DNA from 3 places in the Arthrobacter sp. DMZ02-1R genome. Region 3 is predicted to be linked to each of the others. Evidence: riboswitches for the same ligand, from Rfam matches in the RefSeq annotation. Region 3 holds a riboswitch; each other region holds the start of a gene.
What was found. A riboswitch is a leader RNA that binds a small molecule or an ion and turns the genes downstream of it on or off. The one in region 3 is predicted to bind thiamine pyrophosphate.
Positions count from the first base shown of each region.

Region 1: it holds a riboswitch for thiamine pyrophosphate, as region 3 does, so the genes downstream of both, AC3ANQ_RS01895 (ECF transporter S component) here and AC3ANQ_RS10070 (bifunctional hydroxymethylpyrimidine kinase/phosphomethylpyrimidine kinase) in region 3, are expected to answer to the same signal.
Region 2: it holds a riboswitch for thiamine pyrophosphate, as region 3 does, so the genes downstream of both, thiO (glycine oxidase ThiO) here and AC3ANQ_RS10070 (bifunctional hydroxymethylpyrimidine kinase/phosphomethylpyrimidine kinase) in region 3, are expected to answer to the same signal.

Region 1 covers NZ_CM173230.1:412,580-418,102, forward strand. Annotated here, with positions in the region: gene AC3ANQ_RS01865 (Na+/H+ antiporter subunit D) at 1-731, shown strand, start outside; gene AC3ANQ_RS01870 (Na+/H+ antiporter subunit E) at 728-1,294, shown strand; gene AC3ANQ_RS01875 (MrpF/PhaF family protein) at 1,291-1,569, shown strand; gene mnhG (monovalent cation/H(+) antiporter subunit G) at 1,559-2,047, shown strand; gene AC3ANQ_RS01885 (DUF4235 domain-containing protein) at 2,044-2,304, opposite strand; gene AC3ANQ_RS01890 (NUDIX hydrolase) at 2,365-3,129, opposite strand; TPP riboswitch at 3,312-3,448, shown strand; gene AC3ANQ_RS01895 (ECF transporter S component) at 3,523-4,152, shown strand; gene AC3ANQ_RS01900 (ABC transporter ATP-binding protein) at 4,152-5,523, shown strand, end outside.
Region 2 covers NZ_CM173230.1:1,402,842-1,408,364, forward strand. Annotated here, with positions in the region: gene AC3ANQ_RS06835 (DEAD/DEAH box helicase) at 1-1,034, opposite strand, end outside; gene AC3ANQ_RS06840 (RNB domain-containing ribonuclease) at 1,323-2,831, opposite strand; gene thiE (thiamine phosphate synthase) at 2,869-3,558, opposite strand; TPP riboswitch at 3,585-3,704, shown strand; gene thiO (glycine oxidase ThiO) at 3,696-5,033, shown strand; gene thiS (sulfur carrier protein ThiS) at 5,030-5,266, shown strand; gene AC3ANQ_RS06860 (thiazole synthase) at 5,270-5,523, shown strand, end outside.
Region 3 covers NZ_CM173230.1:2,048,017-2,053,539, reverse strand. Annotated here, with positions in the region: gene rpmA (50S ribosomal protein L27) at 1-206, opposite strand, end outside; gene rplU (50S ribosomal protein L21) at 267-575, opposite strand; gene AC3ANQ_RS10070 (bifunctional hydroxymethylpyrimidine kinase/phosphomethylpyrimidine kinase) at 997-2,517, opposite strand; TPP riboswitch at 2,509-2,605, opposite strand; gene AC3ANQ_RS10065 (Rne/Rng family ribonuclease) at 2,714-5,523, opposite strand, start outside.

The DNA.
Region 1 (5,523 bases), 1.6 Mb from region 3:
TGCTCTCCTTCACCTTGGTCAGCCATATCGGTTACATGGTGTTCGGCCTAGCCATGTCCTCGATTGCGGGGCTTGCAGCTGCCGTCTTCTACGTGGCCCACCACATCACCGTCCAAACGAGCCTGTTCCTGGTGACGGGCCTGATCGAGCGCCGCGGAGGGAGCTCGTCCATGGACAGGCTCGGTGGGCTGGCCAAACTGTCCCCGCTCCTTGCGCTCTTGTTCTTCATTCCCGCCATGAACCTCGCCGGAATCCCGCCGTTCTCGGGGTTCCTGGGGAAACTCGGGCTCATGCAGGCCGGCATTGCCCTTGGCACGCCTTTGGCTATTACCTTGGTGGTGGGCGGGGTGGTCACCAGCCTCTTGACCTTGCTGGCCGTTGCCCGCGTCTGGAACCGCGCATTCTGGCGGAAACCCGAGGATGCGGAGTACCCGGACCCCGTGCTGAAGGACGCGGCCGGCGTCGGACTGCTTCCGAGGACCATGGTGGGGCCAACCGCCGCGCTAGTGGTCTTTGGTGTGGCGCTGACCGTCTTTGCAGGTCCGCTGTTCCAATTGGCCGGCAACTCCGCGGAACAGATGCTGGACCGCACGGCATACATCCGCTCCGTGCTTGGCGAGCATGCCCGGATTCCAGGAATCGCCGCGCCAAAGGGCGACACGCCCGCGGGCTCGCCAGCTGGCGGGGCATCACCGGGCGCGCCCGCGGCAGCGCAAGGAGGTGGCAAGTGAGCCGCAGACGGATTTCATTCCTGACCGAGTTGCCCCTGCTGGTCTGGCTGGTGGTGGTCTGGGGCGCTCTCTGGCGGGACTTCAGCCCGGGAAACCTCGTCTTCGGTGCCTTGATTGCGGTGATAGTGGCCAGGGTCTTCTACTTGCCTCCCGTGGAGCTCAGCGGACGCTTCAACGTGCTGCGTGCCATTCCTTTCGTCGTGGTGTTCCTTGGCAAAGTGGTGGCCGCGAGCTTCCAGGTCATGTACTTGGCGATCTTCCGCGGGCCCTCGGTGACCAACGCGGTCGTCGCTGTTCCGTTACGTAGCCATTCCGACCTCATGGTCACCGCCACGGGACACGTGATTTCGCTGATCCCGGGTTCGCTGGTGGTTGAGGTGGACCGTTCTACGTCCACTCTTTACATCCACGGGCTCAATGTCCGCAACGATTCAGACACCGCCAAGCTGCGCCGGGAAGTCCAGGACACCGAGGCCTCTTTGATACGGATCATGGGCACACAGGCGGAAGTGGACGCACTCCAGGCCGAAGGCTGGCCTGCAACGAGGGGAGCCAGTTCATGAAAGACATCGTGCTGATCGTTACTGCGGTGATTCTCAGCCTCGCGGCGGCCGGCGCGATCTACAGGATCGCCGTCGGGCCGTCCCTGTTGGACCGCGTGCTCGCCTCGGACGTTCTCCTGGCCATCCTGGGCGCGGCGCTGGCGATCGACATGGCCGTTAACCGGCACCTCAATAACCTCGTGCTGCTCGTGGCGCTGACGTTGATCGGGTTTATCGGTTCGGTGACCGTGGCCCGCTTCGTGGCCGACCGGAGGGGACAAGCCAATGACTCCTAACGCCACCGGAGTGGATGCCGTGATCGATGCAGTGACCGCGGTGCTTCTGATTGTTGGTGCCCTGATGTCGTTGGGCGCGGCAATCGGCTTGCTGCGCTTCCCGGACCTCATGAGCCGCATGCATGCAGCCACCAAGCCACAAGTGTTGGGGCTGTTCCTGGTCTTGGCGGCCATCGGGCTGCAGCTGCGCGAATGGTGGGTATGGCCGGTCCTGCTGGTCGCGTGGATTTTCCAACTGCTGACAGTGCCGGTGTCCGCACACATGGTGGGCCGTGCAGGCTACAGGACGAAGCACCTCCACCCCGAACTGCTCAGCGCAGACGAACTCGAGGCCGTGGTGTTGCGTGCTGCTGGTGAGCGGGCAGCCGAGAAAGCTCAAGGGGCAGGCCCGGACGCGCCCCCCAGCCGGAACGGTGGGCACCCGGGCAGCATCACAGGGGATAGCCGGCCCAAGGGGAATGGCGGCGCCTCGTCCTAGACGATGTCCGGCGTCTTCGAGAAGCGTGAGATGGCTCGCTGGGTACTGCGGCCGGCTACAACCTGGATGATGGTGCTGACAGCGGCCGAAATCAGGGCGAAGGTCAGCGCTGAGCGCAGGCTGGTTTCCATGTCGTCGTGGCCTTTGGGCGGCTTGTTGCCCGTGGCCTTTTCCCACAATGCGTTGACGAGCTTGCTGCCGACGATTCCTGCGCCGATGCTCACACCGGTGCCGAGCAGTTTGAAGAGCAGGTTCATTCCGGGACTCCTTGCGGGAGGAAACAGGACCATCCCCAGCCTAACCCCACTTCAGGACAGTCACGGCGCAACGGATGGGGGTTGGCGCCTGAGCCGGAAGAACTCCTGCAGTGCTCCGGGCTCCGGCCGCACGGGCACGATGTCACGCTCTTCAGCCAACACGGCCTCCACCGTGCCGAGCGCGAGCAGTTCATCAAGCAGGACCAAAGTGGGCGGCATGAGCTTGAGGGTTCCCGCAGCCTCGGCATCCAGGATTCCGCGGACTGGCATCCACAGTGATGACGACGCCTCCGTCGTCTGGTGCTGCGGCTCGGCCCCAACGGACGGGCAGGCAACGTAGAAATACGTGTCGAAGCGCTTGGGCTGGTCTTCCGGAGTGACCCAGTTGGCCCATGGGCGGAGGGTGGCGGCGTCGAGCTTCAGCCCGGCCTCTTCGAACACCTCACGTTGCGCGGCCGCCAGCACCCGGCCGGCATTGTGCCGAGCCGATGCAGGCTCGACGGCGATGCTGCTCCGGTGCCACGCGGCGGCATGCTGCTCAACGACGTCGTCCGTGAAGTTCCAGCCGGTGCTGTCCGCGTGATCCACCCGGCCCCCGGGGAAGACCACCATGCCCGCGGCGAAATCCATCGTGGACACCCGGTGCTGGACGAACACTTCCAGATCGCTCACGGCACCTTCGGAAATCGCCGCGCCGCCGGCACCTTCAGAACGGGCCGAACCTCCAGGGCTCGCGGGAATGGGAGCATCGCGGACCAGGATCACGCTTGCGGCGAGCCTCGGTTCGGTCACCATGGTGCTGTTCGCTTCGCCTTTGCCTGTCAAGACCGCTCCTTTGCCCTGCTTGCTGCGTCGGATTCTGCTGGATCATTCTCCCAGCTTCGGTGGCCGCCCGTGCCATTTCGGGCCTGCTCGCGCCCGCCCAGCGAGTGATCCAGCAGAATCCGTCGCTTTCCGCTCGGCAACCCCGCCAAGGTGTAAACTGAACCACGCCCAAAAGGGTGGATTGATAACGACAGGGGAGCGCCGCCGTCGGGCTCGCAGCAATGCGGCACGGAGGAGGGGCGCTGAGAGTGCGGACAGCCGCAGACCCTCGAACCTGATCCGGCTAGTACCGGCGCAAGGGAGTCGAGTTCTCATAGTGTCCGGAACCGGCGGCGGAAGCCGCTCGCAGGCAAACCGGAAACACTTTCCCCTCCTGTTCCTCAGGAGGACAAAATGACTGGTATTTCTGCAAAGCCGGGCCTCACCAAGCCCGGTTACAACTGGCGCGTCGTGGACATCGTCGTGGCGGCACTGATCTCGATTGCCGGCGGCGTGATCTTCTGGGCATGGGACCAGATGGCTCTCGTTGTCACGCCCGCGACCGCCGGCTACCCGCCGCTGGGCGGCCTGATCGCCGGCGGTTGGATGATTCCGGCAGTGCTGGGCATGCTCATTGTCCGCAAGCCCGGTGCGGCAATTTTCTGCGAAATAGTGGCCGCCACCAGCGAGCTCATCATGGGTAACCAGTACGGCACCACGGTCCTGATCTCGGGACTGCTCCAGGGCCTGGGCGCGGAACTCGTTTTCCTGGCGTTCATGTACAAGAAGTTCAACCTGCCGGTATCCCTGCTGGCCGGAGCCGGTGCGGGCTTGTTCTGCGGACTGAACGATTCCTTCCTGCCGTGGGGCTGGAACATCGAGTACGAAGCCGTTGCTAAGCTCGCGTACATCGCGTTCTGCACGATTTCCGGGGCCGTCATCGCCGGTGCCCTGTCCTGGATCGCGACCCGCGGCCTCGCCAAGACCGGTGTGTTGAGTGCGTTCGCGTCCCGCAAGGCCGCCTCGGAGCCCGTCTTTTCCTGATGCCCAGTCCTGATTCCGGCACTCCTGCTGTGGTGCGACCCGCCGCCATTTCCGCGCAAGGCTGGGGCTGGCGGCACGCGGGCCGCACCACGCAGGCCATCCACGCCCTGGACCTGGACATCCGTCCGGGCGAGCGGGTGCTGCTGCTTGGCCCCTCGGGCGCAGGCAAGTCGACGCTCCTGCATGCTCTCGCGGGAGTGCTGGGCGAAGAAGGCGACGACGCCGACGAGACCGGCTCGTTGCTGGTGGACGGCGTCTCGCCGAGGGCACAGCGGGGACGTGCCGGACTCATGCAACAGGACCCTGAAACCCAGGTGGTGCTTTCCCGGCTGGGTGACGACGTCGCCTTCGGTGCCGAGAATCTTTGCGTGCCGGGGGAAGAGATCTGGAAGCGGGTCCATGAAGCGCTCGACGACGTCGGGCTGCGGAATAGTGCCAGCGGCAGCTTTGCGTTGGACCACCCGACGTCGGCCCTCTCCGGTGGGCAGAAACAGCGCCTCGCGCTGGCTGGCATCCTGGCGATGCGGCCGGGCTTGATCCTCCTCGACGAGCCGACCGCCAACTTGGACCCTGCCGGCGTGCTGGAGGTCCGCGATGCCGTAGGCCGTTGCCTGGACAAGACCGGCGCCACCCTGGTGGTGGTGGAGCATCGGGTCTCCGTCTGGAAAGACCTGGTGGACCGGATCGTGGTCCTTCAGCCGGGTAGCGGCTCTTCCGAGGAAGGCTCGACGCCGGCGGTGCTCCTGGACGGCGATCCGGACACGGTTCTGGCGCAAGCAAGGGACATGCTCACTACGGCGGGCGTCTGGGTTCCCGGTTATGTGCCGGCCACCCGGCCACGTTCCAGAACAGCAGGCGGCTCCGGCGCGGCGGGCGGTGGAGAGTTGCTGCTCGCCACCCGGGAGCTTGCAGTGTCACGTGAACGGGCACGCCGCCGCGGGTTCACAACCATCCCGCCTCAACCTGTGCAGACCGGGCTCGACGCCCAGGTGCTCGCCGGCCAGGCGCTGACCATCACGGGCCCGAATGGTGCCGGAAAATCTACCTTCGCCTTGACCCTCGCCGGGCTGCTGGCGCCCGTGGCCGGCACGGTGACTGCCGCCGTCGGGCTCAGCGACGGCGCTGGCGCCGATCCTTTCAAGTGGAAGGCCCAGCAACTGATCTCGCGGATCGGGACCGTGTTCCAGGAACCAGAACACCAGTTCGTCACCGGCCGGGTGCTCGACGAGTTGATGTTCGGACCCAAGCACCTTGGACACGGCGAGGAGCGCGTGGACGAGTTGCTGGAACGGCTGAGGCTGGGGCACTTGGTGGACGCCAATCCGTACACGCTCTCCGGCGGGGAAAAGCGCCGGCTGTCCGTGGCCACCG
Region 2 (5,523 bases), 650 kb from region 3:
ACGTCGGTGGCCACGAGGACGTCCACCTTGTTGTTGCGGAAGGCGCGGAGGGCCTGCTCGCGGGCGCCCTGGCCCAGGTCACCGTGGATGGCGGCGGCTGCGAAGCCGCGGTCCACGAGTTCCTCGGCGACCTTGGCTGCGGTGCGCTTGGTCTTGGTGAAAATGATGGTCCGGCCGCGTCCGCGGGCCTGCAGGATGCGGGCGACTACCTCGACCTTGTCCATGCTGTGGGCACGGTAGATGAGCTGCCGGATGTCGCGCTTGGTCAGGCCTTCGTCGTCCGGGTCGGCGGCACGGATGTGAGTGGGCTGCGTCATGTAGCGGCGGGCCATGGCGATGACCGGGCCGGGCATGGTGGCCGAGAAGAGCAGGGTCTGGCGGACGGCGGGTGTTCCGGCAATCAGGGTCTCGACGTCCGGAAGGAAGCCGAGGTCGAGCATCTCGTCTGCTTCGTCGAGAATCACCATGCGAACGTTCTTGAGGTTCAGGTGCTTCTGCTTGTAGAGGTCGATCAAACGGCCGGGCGTGCCGACGACAACCTCGACGCCCTTCTGCAAGGCCTCGATCTGGGGCTCGTAAGCGCGGCCGCCGTAGATCGTGGCGATGCGCGCGTTGCGCTTCCGGGATGCCGTCTGGAGGTCATTGGCCACCTGAACAGCGAGTTCGCGGGTAGGAACAATCACGAGGGCCTGGGGTGCACCGGGGACAGCGAGCTTGTCGTGGCCGGCGTCGTCCGGTCCGACAACGCGCTGCAGCGCCGGAATACCGAAGCCGAGGGTCTTTCCGGTACCCGTCTTGGCCTGGCCGATGATGTCGTGACCGCCCAGGGCTACCGGGAGGGTCATGGCCTGGATGGGGAAGGGGTGGGTGATTCCGGCGTCGGCGAGGGATTCAACGATGTCGGCGCGGACGTTGTAATCGGCGAAGGACTTTTCTGCGATCTCGTGGGGTGTTTCATCCGAGGAAATGGTCTCCTCGGGTTCGATCGTTTCGGTTCCGTCTGTCAGAACTTCATGGGTGTGCAATTCACTCACAGTGGAGTTTTCCTTATTCATTTGGGCTGCGCTGCGTGCTCAACGGTTGTGGCAGGGCCGTTCCGGAGCACGGATGGGCGCAAGCAAATCCAGTGGAAGCCGATCGCGGGCTATCTAAATACTGGCACTGGGGACCAGCTGGTGTATCTCAAGATCGCGTAGGGGCGGGCTTGTTGATGTCAAAAAATTAACTGAATCAACGACCGGGCATCCATTACTACTCACACAGTCTAGCGTCTGGGGGCAATAAACCCCGGATCACGGCCCCGGGCGTGCGAGCGGACTCCGCTACGCGATCAGTTCGAAGGTGATTTGGCGGGTGGCGATGTCCGCGTCAAGCAATTTCACGCGGACCTTCGTGCCGGACTCCATTTCGCCGTCGCAACGAGCGGTGACCGCGGGCTCGGCGATCTGGACGATGCCGTACGGACCGTGCGGGGCTCCGTTCCCATTCCCGTTGTTGCCGTTGGTGCTGTTCCCGTTGCCGTTGCCGTTGTTCTTGGCGGGTTTCGACCCGGAGATGACGACGGCGTCGAACTCCTGGCCGATATGGTTCACCAGGAGCGCTGCCTCCACAGTGTCCAAGGCCAGGCGCTCAAGCTTGCCGGCAAGCTGATCGGATGACGCCATGATGGCAGGCAAGCTCGGCAGGGCGTCCCGTGCCCACGCGGGAATTGCTGTCCCGTTACTCAGGGCTTCGCAGATGACCAAGACGAAGCGATCGATCAGCCGCCGCAACGGAGCGGTCGCGTGGGCATACGGGGCTCCGATCGCGGACTGCATCACGCTGTCTGGTACCGCGCCGTCGAAAGGTGTGTAGCCGGCGCCGCGGAAGAGCATCCCTGCCGAATGGAGGATAGCCAGCTGCCGGGGGTCCCTGGCATCGAGGGTGCGCAGGTACTCGCCGTAGCTGATCCCGTCGCGCCAAGGCTTGCCGAGGGCGCCCGCCTGCCGTTTGAAATGGAGCAACGAGCGTTCATCGGGGGCGGGCATGGTACGCAAGATGCCCACTTTTCCGTCGAGCATCAGCCGGGCTGCGGCCATCCCGGTCATAAGCGAAATCTGGGCGTTCCAGTCTTCCACCGGCAACGGGGGAGCAGCAACGATCCTGTACCCCTCGCCGTCGGGCAGCTGGATGATTTCCTGCTCCGGCATGTTCAGGCTGGCTCCGCCTCGGCGGCGTTCGAGTTCCACCCGCTTGAGCCCGACCTCCTTGAGGAGTTGCAGGACCGGATCAGCTGTTCCGGAATCGATCTCCGCTTGGACGCCCTTGTAGTTGAGCTTGGCGCGGCTGCGAACCCTGGCCCGACGCACGGAGACCGTGCGGAACTCCGCCTCGGCGTCGAGTTCGAAGTCCCACACGAAGGCGCCGCACGTCTGACCAGCCAGCAGGCTTCCGGCACGCTCGCTGATGATCTCGGGGTGCAGCGGGATGCGCCCGTCCGGGGCATAGTACGTTTGCCCGCGGTGGCGGGTCTCGCCGTCGAGCGCGCCTCCCGGAGTGACGAAGGAGGGTACGTCGGAGATCGCGTAGAGAACCCTGTAACCATCGTCCGATCGCTCCATGAAAAGGGCTTGATCGAGATCCGTGGAAGATGCCGGGTCGATCGTGATGAACGGAATCTCCGTGAGGTCCTGCGCTGGCAGCGTGTGACCGGAAACCGCAGTTTCGGCATCGCGCAGCGCTTCGGTGGGATAGCCGGCAGGCAGCTCAAGCTCAGTTCGAAGCGCCGCCAGCGCCTCTGCGAGCGTGTTCGACGTTTCAGTGAGATTCGGTGCTATCCGCTGATATGACACGAAAGTCAGGGTAACGCCAAAATCTCCCGGAGTCTTGCTAAGCCGCCGCAGCGTCCAGGGCGGCAAGGAGCGCTTGGGCTGCGGCCGTCGGATCCTCTGCCTCAGTGATGGCCCGGACCACCACGATGCGGCTGGCGCCGGCTTGCACCACTTCCTCAACGTTGCTGAGGTCGACGCCGCCGATTGCGAACCAAGGGAGCACAACGCCGCCCACTGTCTCTGCGTCTGCCTTCTTCATGGCCTCGGCAGCGTACTTCACGAGATCGAGCCCGACGGCGGAACGCCCGGGCTTGGTGGGGGTTGCCCACACCGGTCCGACGCAGAAATAGTCCAGGCCGCTGCGGCCAGGCGATGCGGCAATGGCAGCGTCAATCTGTTCGGGCGTGTGCGTCGAGAGGCCGATTATGGTGGGGTCGTGGAGCAGTTTCCGGGCCGAGCGCAGCGGGATGTCCTTCTGGCCGATATGGAACACCGGAGCGCCGGAGAGGGACGCGATATCTGCGCGGTCGTTGACGGCCCAGAGACGGCCGTGACGGTGCGCCACGGAATGCAGAACTTCCAGGAGCTCCAGTTCCTCGGCCGCTTCAATGGTCTTGTCCCGCAGCTGGATGATATCCACGCCGCCCTCGAATGCGGCATCGACAAATTGCTCAAAGTCGCCCTGTTGCTTGCGGGCGTCGGTGCAGAGGTACAGGCGGGCGGTGGTGTGGACATCGTGCTGGGTCATGGAAACAGAGTAGTTCCTCTAAACTGGGCTGGTACCGCGGGAGCCGCGGCGGCAGTCACAATCGCCGCGCGGCTGAGAGGGCTTCAGCGCCGACCGCTTGACCTGATCCGGCTAGTACCGGCGTAGGGAAGGACTCCATGGACGAAGTGAAGACTCAGCACGAACCCCTGCACGCCGATGTGGCGGTGATCGGGGGCGGTGTCATCGGCCTCGGTATCGCGTGGGAGGCCCGCAGGTCCGGCCGCTCGGTGGTCCTCATCGACCCCGCACCGGCCAGCGGCGCTACGTTTGCGGCAGCGGGCATGCTGGCGCCCGTCAGCGAACTGCACTACCAGGAAGAAGACCTCCTGGAACTCATGCTCGAATCGTCGGCCTTGTGGCCAGACTTCGAACGTCACTTGTCCGCCTTAAGTACCGGACGCAGTACGGGATACCGCACGACGCCGACCATCGCCGTCGGCGCGGACGCTGCGGACCGCCGGGCGCTCGCCGACCTCCGGGACGTCCAGCTGGCCTACGGTTTGGTGGTGGAATCTGTGCCGCTGCGCGAGGCACGCGAACGTGAGCCGCTGTTGAGCCCGCAGATTTCCTGTGCCTTCCACATTCCGGGCGACCACCAAGTGGATCCGCGAAAACTTGCGGCCGCGATTATTGGCGCACTGGGAGACCACCAACCCGGTGACTCCAGTTGGGTTGAGGGGGCCGAGGAGGGCTTTGCGGTCCGCAACAAGGCGGTGAGCCTTCTGTGGGAGGACGGGCGCGTCGTCGGGGCTGAGCTCGAGTCAGGCACACGGGTGCTCGCCAAGGAAACAGTGGTTGCCAACGGGCTGCACGCTGCCCAGTTGAACGGGCTGCCGGATGGCTTGTCCCTCCCGCTACGCCCCGTGTACGGAGACATACTGCGGCTGCGCGTTCCGGAACACCTTCGGCCCATGGTCACCGCAACGGTCCGCGGGGTGGTGCGGGGGGTGCCGGTCTACATCGTCCCCCGGGAGGACGGGACCGTGGTGATCGGCGCAACGCAACGCGAGGACGGCTTGTCGGCTTCGGGTGGATCCCCGAACCCGGTGTCGGCCGGTGGGGTATACCAATTGCTCCGCGACGCGCAGGTGCTGGTACCGGCCGTAGCCGAATTGGAACTCCTGGAAGCCACTGCCCGTGCCCGTCCGGGGACACCGGACAACGCACCCCTGCTGGGGAGGGTGGCAACAGATGCCGGCCCCGAAGGGACTGAAGGCGCAGTGCACGGCCTCACAGTACCCGGCCTCATCGTGGCCAGCGGCTTTTTCCGGCACGGAGTGCTCCTGACCCCGGCAGCCGCGAAAATCTGCGTCGGACTCATGGATGGCAGTGACGATCCGCGCTGGAACAAGTTCCGCCCGGACCGCTTCTCCAAACCACTCGCAAAGGCAGGTGTCGCGACAAACGGCTCGCAGCCTGCCACCTTAATTCCTCTTCCGAAGGACCACGCATGAACATCAAATTGAACGGCGCCGACCACACGCTGAGCGACGACGCCTCCGTGACCACGCTCGTCACCCACATCACTGGACGGGCCTTGGATGCCAAGGGCCAGGCGGCCGACGGACGGAAGATTGGCGTCGCCGTCGCGCGCAATTCCGAAGTGGTGCCACGCAGCCAATGGGCTGCAACCGCGCTCGCAGAAGGCGACGAACTCGAAATCGTTACCGCAGTACAGGGAGGTTGAACCATGACCACAGCAAGCACCCAAACAGCAAGCACCCAAACCGACGCCTTGGTGATCGACGGCGTTGAGTTCAGCTCGCGCCTCATCATGGGCACCGGCGGGGCGCCGAGCCTGGACGGTCTGGGGGCAGCCCTGCTGGCCTCGGGTACCGAACTCACCACCGTTGCGATGCGGAGGTACTCGCCCACGGAAACAGGCTCCCTGTTTCAATTGCTCGTGGATCACGGGATCCGTGTCCTTCCCAACACCGCGGGCTG
Region 3 (5,523 bases):
AACTCAACCGCACCTGCCTGCAGGGCGAACAGGGTGTCGTCGCCACCGCGGCCGACACCGGCGCCGGGGTGGAAGTGGGTGCCGCGCTGGCGGACGATGATCTCGCCAGCGGAAACGACCTGGCCACCGAAGCGCTTTACGCCGAGGTACTGGGCGTTGGAGTCACGACCGTTGCGAGTGGAGCTCGCGCCTTTTTTATGTGCCATTTGAAATGCCTGCCTTTAAATTCTGGGGAATCTGTTGAAAACCTGAACAGCAACCAGTGGTTACTTGATACCGGTGATCTTGATCTTGGTCAGTTCTTGACGGTGACCCTGGCGCTTCTTGTAGCCGGTCTTGTTCTTGAACTTCTGGATGACGATCTTCGGACCACGGAGGTCTTCGAGGATCTCAGCCGTAACCTTGACCTTGGCCAGATCCGCAGCAGCGGAGGTGACCTTGTCACCGTCCACCAGGAGCAGTGCGGGCAGCTCAAGAGTGCTGCCGGCTCCACCGGGGACGCGGTTCAGGGTTACGTAGTCTCCAACGGAAACCTTTTCTTGGCGGCCGCCTGCGCGGACAATCGCGTACACCACTTGGGCACTCACTTCTCTCGACGTTTATTACTAAATTTGCGTGCGGAACCCCGATCCGAAAACGGGCCTGGTTCACGCTGTGCCTCAACGCCGTGGACTCCGGTACGGAATCCATGAGTCATCCCTCAAACAGTTCCAAGTGAAAGGCTAGTTCCAAATGAAAGGTCTCTAGGGGCATAACCCAAGTGTTGGCGTAAGCACCGAAGATCTAGATTACGCTAGTTTCGCCTTCGGCTGCAAATGAGGCCAGGCCCGGAGGCTGCCACGTGATGGCTGCCACAGACTGGCTATGTCGCCGTCCGGTACCGTGCCCGTCTACCTTACCCTGCCAGCCTGGAAAAGTACGGATCGTTGGTCCGACACGCGGCGGCTCCCGCCGAAACGGCCTGACGATCCAACTTTTCCGCGTCAGAAACCAGGCTCAACCATGCACACGTGGAGCATCAAAGAACGCAGTTTCGTAGCGGCAGGATTGGGCGAATGCTTCCATCATCGCGGCCCGCTCCCCAAGGGAGGCTGTCTGCGCGGCAGCATCTGTGATGTCGATTGCCCTGCGGGTAGCCTCAGCAAACGCCTCGTCCGCATAGGTGCGCAGCCAGTCCGCATAAGGGTGCTCCTCCGAGGCTTCCGCCTGAAGATAGCCATGATGGAGCTGCTGTCCCACCTCGGCGTACAACCAGTAGCAAGGCAGGACGGCAGCCAGTAACACGGCATAGCTGCCCGACGCCGATGCCGCCAGCAAATGGTCCACGTAAGCTTTGGTGACAGGTCCCGGTTCTCCGCTTGCCTGGCGTCCGCTGAGCCAGTTCCGGTGCAGCTCGGACTCGACTTCAAGGCACATCTGCGAACCGCGGGCCCAGAACAGCTGTTCGGTCTCGCTGGGAGCGAGGGCGCTTGCCCGCGCCAGAACCCGGGAATAGCCGTTGAGATAGATGGCATCCTGCGACAGGTAGTAGGTGAACTGCTCTTCACCAAGCGCGCCGGACTGCAGTTCCCTGATGAAGTCCAGTCCGTAGATGGCCTCGAGTTCCGATTGGGCGGCGTCCCACATCCGGACCGCGAAAGCACCCGGTTGGAGGGCGTGCTGGTGCGCGTGGAAGTGGTGGATCGGTCCGTTGCCTTTCCCCACTTCCAGCACCTCGGACTGGGTCAGCGCCTCCTGGAGCCACGGCTTGACAACGCGCAGTGCTGACTCCCAATCGCCAAGCCGCGCCTTCGCCGTCGCCATCGCTGAGGACAGGGAACACCCCGTGCCATGGCTGTTGCGGGTCTCCACCCGCAGGCCGCCGAACTCGACGACGTCCTGGCTCAGGAGTCCCCCGGTGTTGACCAGGGCGTCCGGGCAGTCGGTTCCCCTCAGATGGCCGCCCTTCACCAGGACGGTGTTTCCGCAGGCAGCAGCCAAGCGCTTGCCCTGCTCCAACGCCGATGCCCAGTCAGTGGCTTCAGGTTCGCCAAGCAGCATGGCCAATTCAGGAAGGTTGGGGGTCACCAAGTCAGCGAGGGGCAGAAGTTCCCGCAGTGCGGTTTCAGCGGACTCCGCCAAGAGCCGGTCGCCGCTGGTAGCGATCATCACTGGATCCAGCACGACGACGGCGGGGCGCGCCTCGCCGAGCCAGCGGCGAACTTCGTGGATGACCGCGGCGTCCCCGAGCATACCGATTTTGACGGCATCAACCGTGATGTCGGTGCTAATGGCGTCCAACTGCTGGCGCAAGAACGCCACGGGAGGCACATGGACGGCAGTGACCCCCTGCGTGTTCTGTACGGTGAGCGCAGTGATGACGGCCATGCCGTAGCCGCCGTTGGCCGCAATGCTCTTCAGATCGGCTTGGATCCCGGCACCACCCGAAGGATCCGAGCCGGCAATGCTGAGGACCCTGGGGATAGGGCGCTGGATGGCCTTGAGCGGGTAGACAGCTGATTGGGCTGAAACAGTCATACGAGACATCCCTTCGCCGGTGCTAACCGGACAGGTTCAACGGGTCTGGTCTCAGCCGGCTTGGTGCGCGGCACCCCGTGTCAGTCCCTTAGCTTAACCCGGATCACACGGCGCCCGCTGAAATGGCCAGCAACGCCGAAGCCCCGGCGGTTTCACAGGAGCGGAAACGGCCGGGGCTTCGGACAGGGTACTTCGCTCAGAGCTCGGACTTGGGCACGCCGACTCCGAGGATGATCGGTTCCGCTGCCGCCGTCGACTTAGCCGGAGCAGCATCGGGGGCCTTGGCCTCGTGCGCGGCCCCGCCGGAGGCAGGGGCGGCAACCTCGTGGTGCTCCACGTCGGTGGCGTTGGCGGCACCCTGGGCCCGGCTGGCGCTACGGTTGCGGCGACCTCGGCGTCCACGCGATCCTGATTCCGAGGACTCCCCGGTTGCAGCGGCGGAGGCCCCTGCGGGGGCTTCCTGGGCTTCTGTCGCCATCCTCGCGGTGTCCGGGGCCTCGCCGAGGCCTGCGAACGCCTTTGCCAACAGATCCAAGCTCATGGCTGGTGCGCCACTCGCTGGCTCTTCTTCGTGGTGGACGAAAGGCAACGCCACTTCCTCGCCGCCGAATCGCAGGACAGGCTTTGAACGTTCCTCGCCACTCGAAGCGGCAGCAGGAGCCTGAACCGGGGCCGCGGGAGCCTGGACCGGGGTTGCTTCCGCTACGTGCCCGCCAGCGAGCGATTCCGCGGCGTGGTGTAGCTCGTCGTCGTGCAGGTGTGCAGCGTGGGCCGCAGCCGCGATGGTGGCGAGGGCAGCGCGGGTTGCTGCCAGACGATTAGGATCCGTCGATTCGACGTGGACCGGAGCCGGAGGGGTCAGCGGAAGCTCAGTTGTCCCTTGCCCCGTGCCCCTGCCGCGGCGGCGCTTGCGCTGCTCCGGGCGGACAGTCGGCTGTGACTCCGTGCGCGGGTGGTGATGTTCAGCGGCCACCACGTTGGCCCGGCGGTGCTCCACGGGCTCGTCGCGCGTGACGATTCCGCGCCCTGCGCAGGTTTCGCACTGCTCGCCGAAGACCTCAAGCAGTCCGGTGCCCATACGCTTGCGGGTCATCTGGACCAAGCCAAGCGAGGTCACTTCGGCAACCTGGTGCTTGGTGCGGTCCCGGCCGAGGCACTCGACCAGGCGGCGCAACACGAGATCGCGGTTGGATTCCAGGACCATGTCGATGAAGTCGATGACAATGATTCCGCCGATGTCGCGCAGGCGCAGCTGACGGACCACTTCTTCGGCAGCTTCAAGGTTGTTCTTGGTGACGGTTTCCTCGAGGTTGCCACCGCTGCCGGTGAACTTCCCGGTGTTGACGTCAACAACGGTCATGGCCTCGGTGCGGTCGATCACGAGGGAGCCGCCGGAGGGCAGGAAGACCTTGCGATCCAATGCCTTGTGGATCTGTTCGTCCACGCGCCATGCCGAGAAGATGTCCTGGTCTGAAGTCCACTTCTCAAGGCGGCCTACCAGATCCGGAGCCACGTAGGTCACGTAAGCCTCGATGGTGTCCCAGGCTTCATCGCCGGAGACGATGAGCTTGGAGAAGTCCTCGTTGAAGACGTCACGGACAACTTTGATGGTGAGGTCCGGTTCGCCGTACAACAGTTCGGGCGCGAGGATCTTGGTGGACGTGGACTGGCTTTCGATGCCTTCCCACTGGGCCCGCAGTCGGTTGATATCGTGCGTCAGCTCTTCCTCGGAAGCACCTTCAGCCGCGGTCCGGACAATGACGCCCGCGTTGTCGGGGAGGCGATCCTTGAGGATCTTCTTCAGACGGTTGCGCTCGACGTCGGGCAGCTTGCGGGAGATGCCGGTCATGGAACCCCCGGGCACGTACACGAGGTAGCGGCCCGGGAGCGAAATCTGGCTGGTCAAGCGCGCACCCTTGTGGCCAACGGGGTCCTTGGTGACCTGTACCAGCACGGAATCGCCGGACTTCAGGGCGTTTTCAATGCGGCGCGGTTTGCCTTCCAGAGTGACGGCGTCCCAGTTGACTTCACCGGCGTACAGCACGGCGTTGCGGCCGCGTCCGATGTCGACGAATGCGGCTTCCATCGACGGCAGAACGTTCTGGACTTTGCCCAGGTAGACGTTGCCGATCAGGGAATCCTGCTGTGTCTTGGACACGAAATGCTCCGCGAGCACGCCGTCTTCCAGGACACCGATTTGGATCCTGTCGTCGCGCTGGCGAACGATCATCTGGCGGTCCACGGACTCGCGGCGAGCCAGGAATTCGGCTTCGGTGATGACCTGGCGGCGGCGACCGGTCTCGCGGGACTCGCGGCGGCGCTGTTTCTTGGCTTCAAGGCGAGTGGAGCCCTTGACGCTAGTGACGCGGTCGGAGCTGCTGGTGGACTCAACGTGTGCGCGGGGAGCGCGGACACGGGTCACAGTGTTGGGGGGATCGTCGTCTCCGCCGCCCGTCAGCTCCAGGTCCTGGTCGCCACGACGGCGGCGCCGACGACGTCGGGAGGTCACGCCTTCCTCAAGGACTTCCTCGGTGCCGACTTCCACTTCGTCATCGGATTCCGCGGAAGCTTCTTCTCCAGCGGCATCTTCGCGTTCGGTGCCGCGACGCCCGCGGCGCCCGCGGCTGCGACGGCGGCGGCGGCTGCCGGCATCATCGAGCTCGCCCTCCTCGGCAGCTTCCTCAACGTCGGCTTGAGATTCCCCTTCGACGACGGCCGGCTTGGCAACTGCGCTCAAGTCCGGTGCCTGGAAGATCATGGACGTGACGGAGGCCGGTTCCAGGAACAGCGAGGCGACCGGGCTTGTAGCTGCGGGCTTGGCGGCCGGTTCCTCGGTGGTTTCCTCGGGCGCAATCTCCGCAGCCGGCGGTTCCACGGGCGCAACCTCGGTAACCAGCGCTTCAACCTCGGATTCTTCGGCAACCGGCTCTGCGGTCTTCGCCTTCGTAGTACGACGACGGCGGACCGGCTTTTCCGGGACCGCTTCAGTTTCTGCCGCAATTTCAG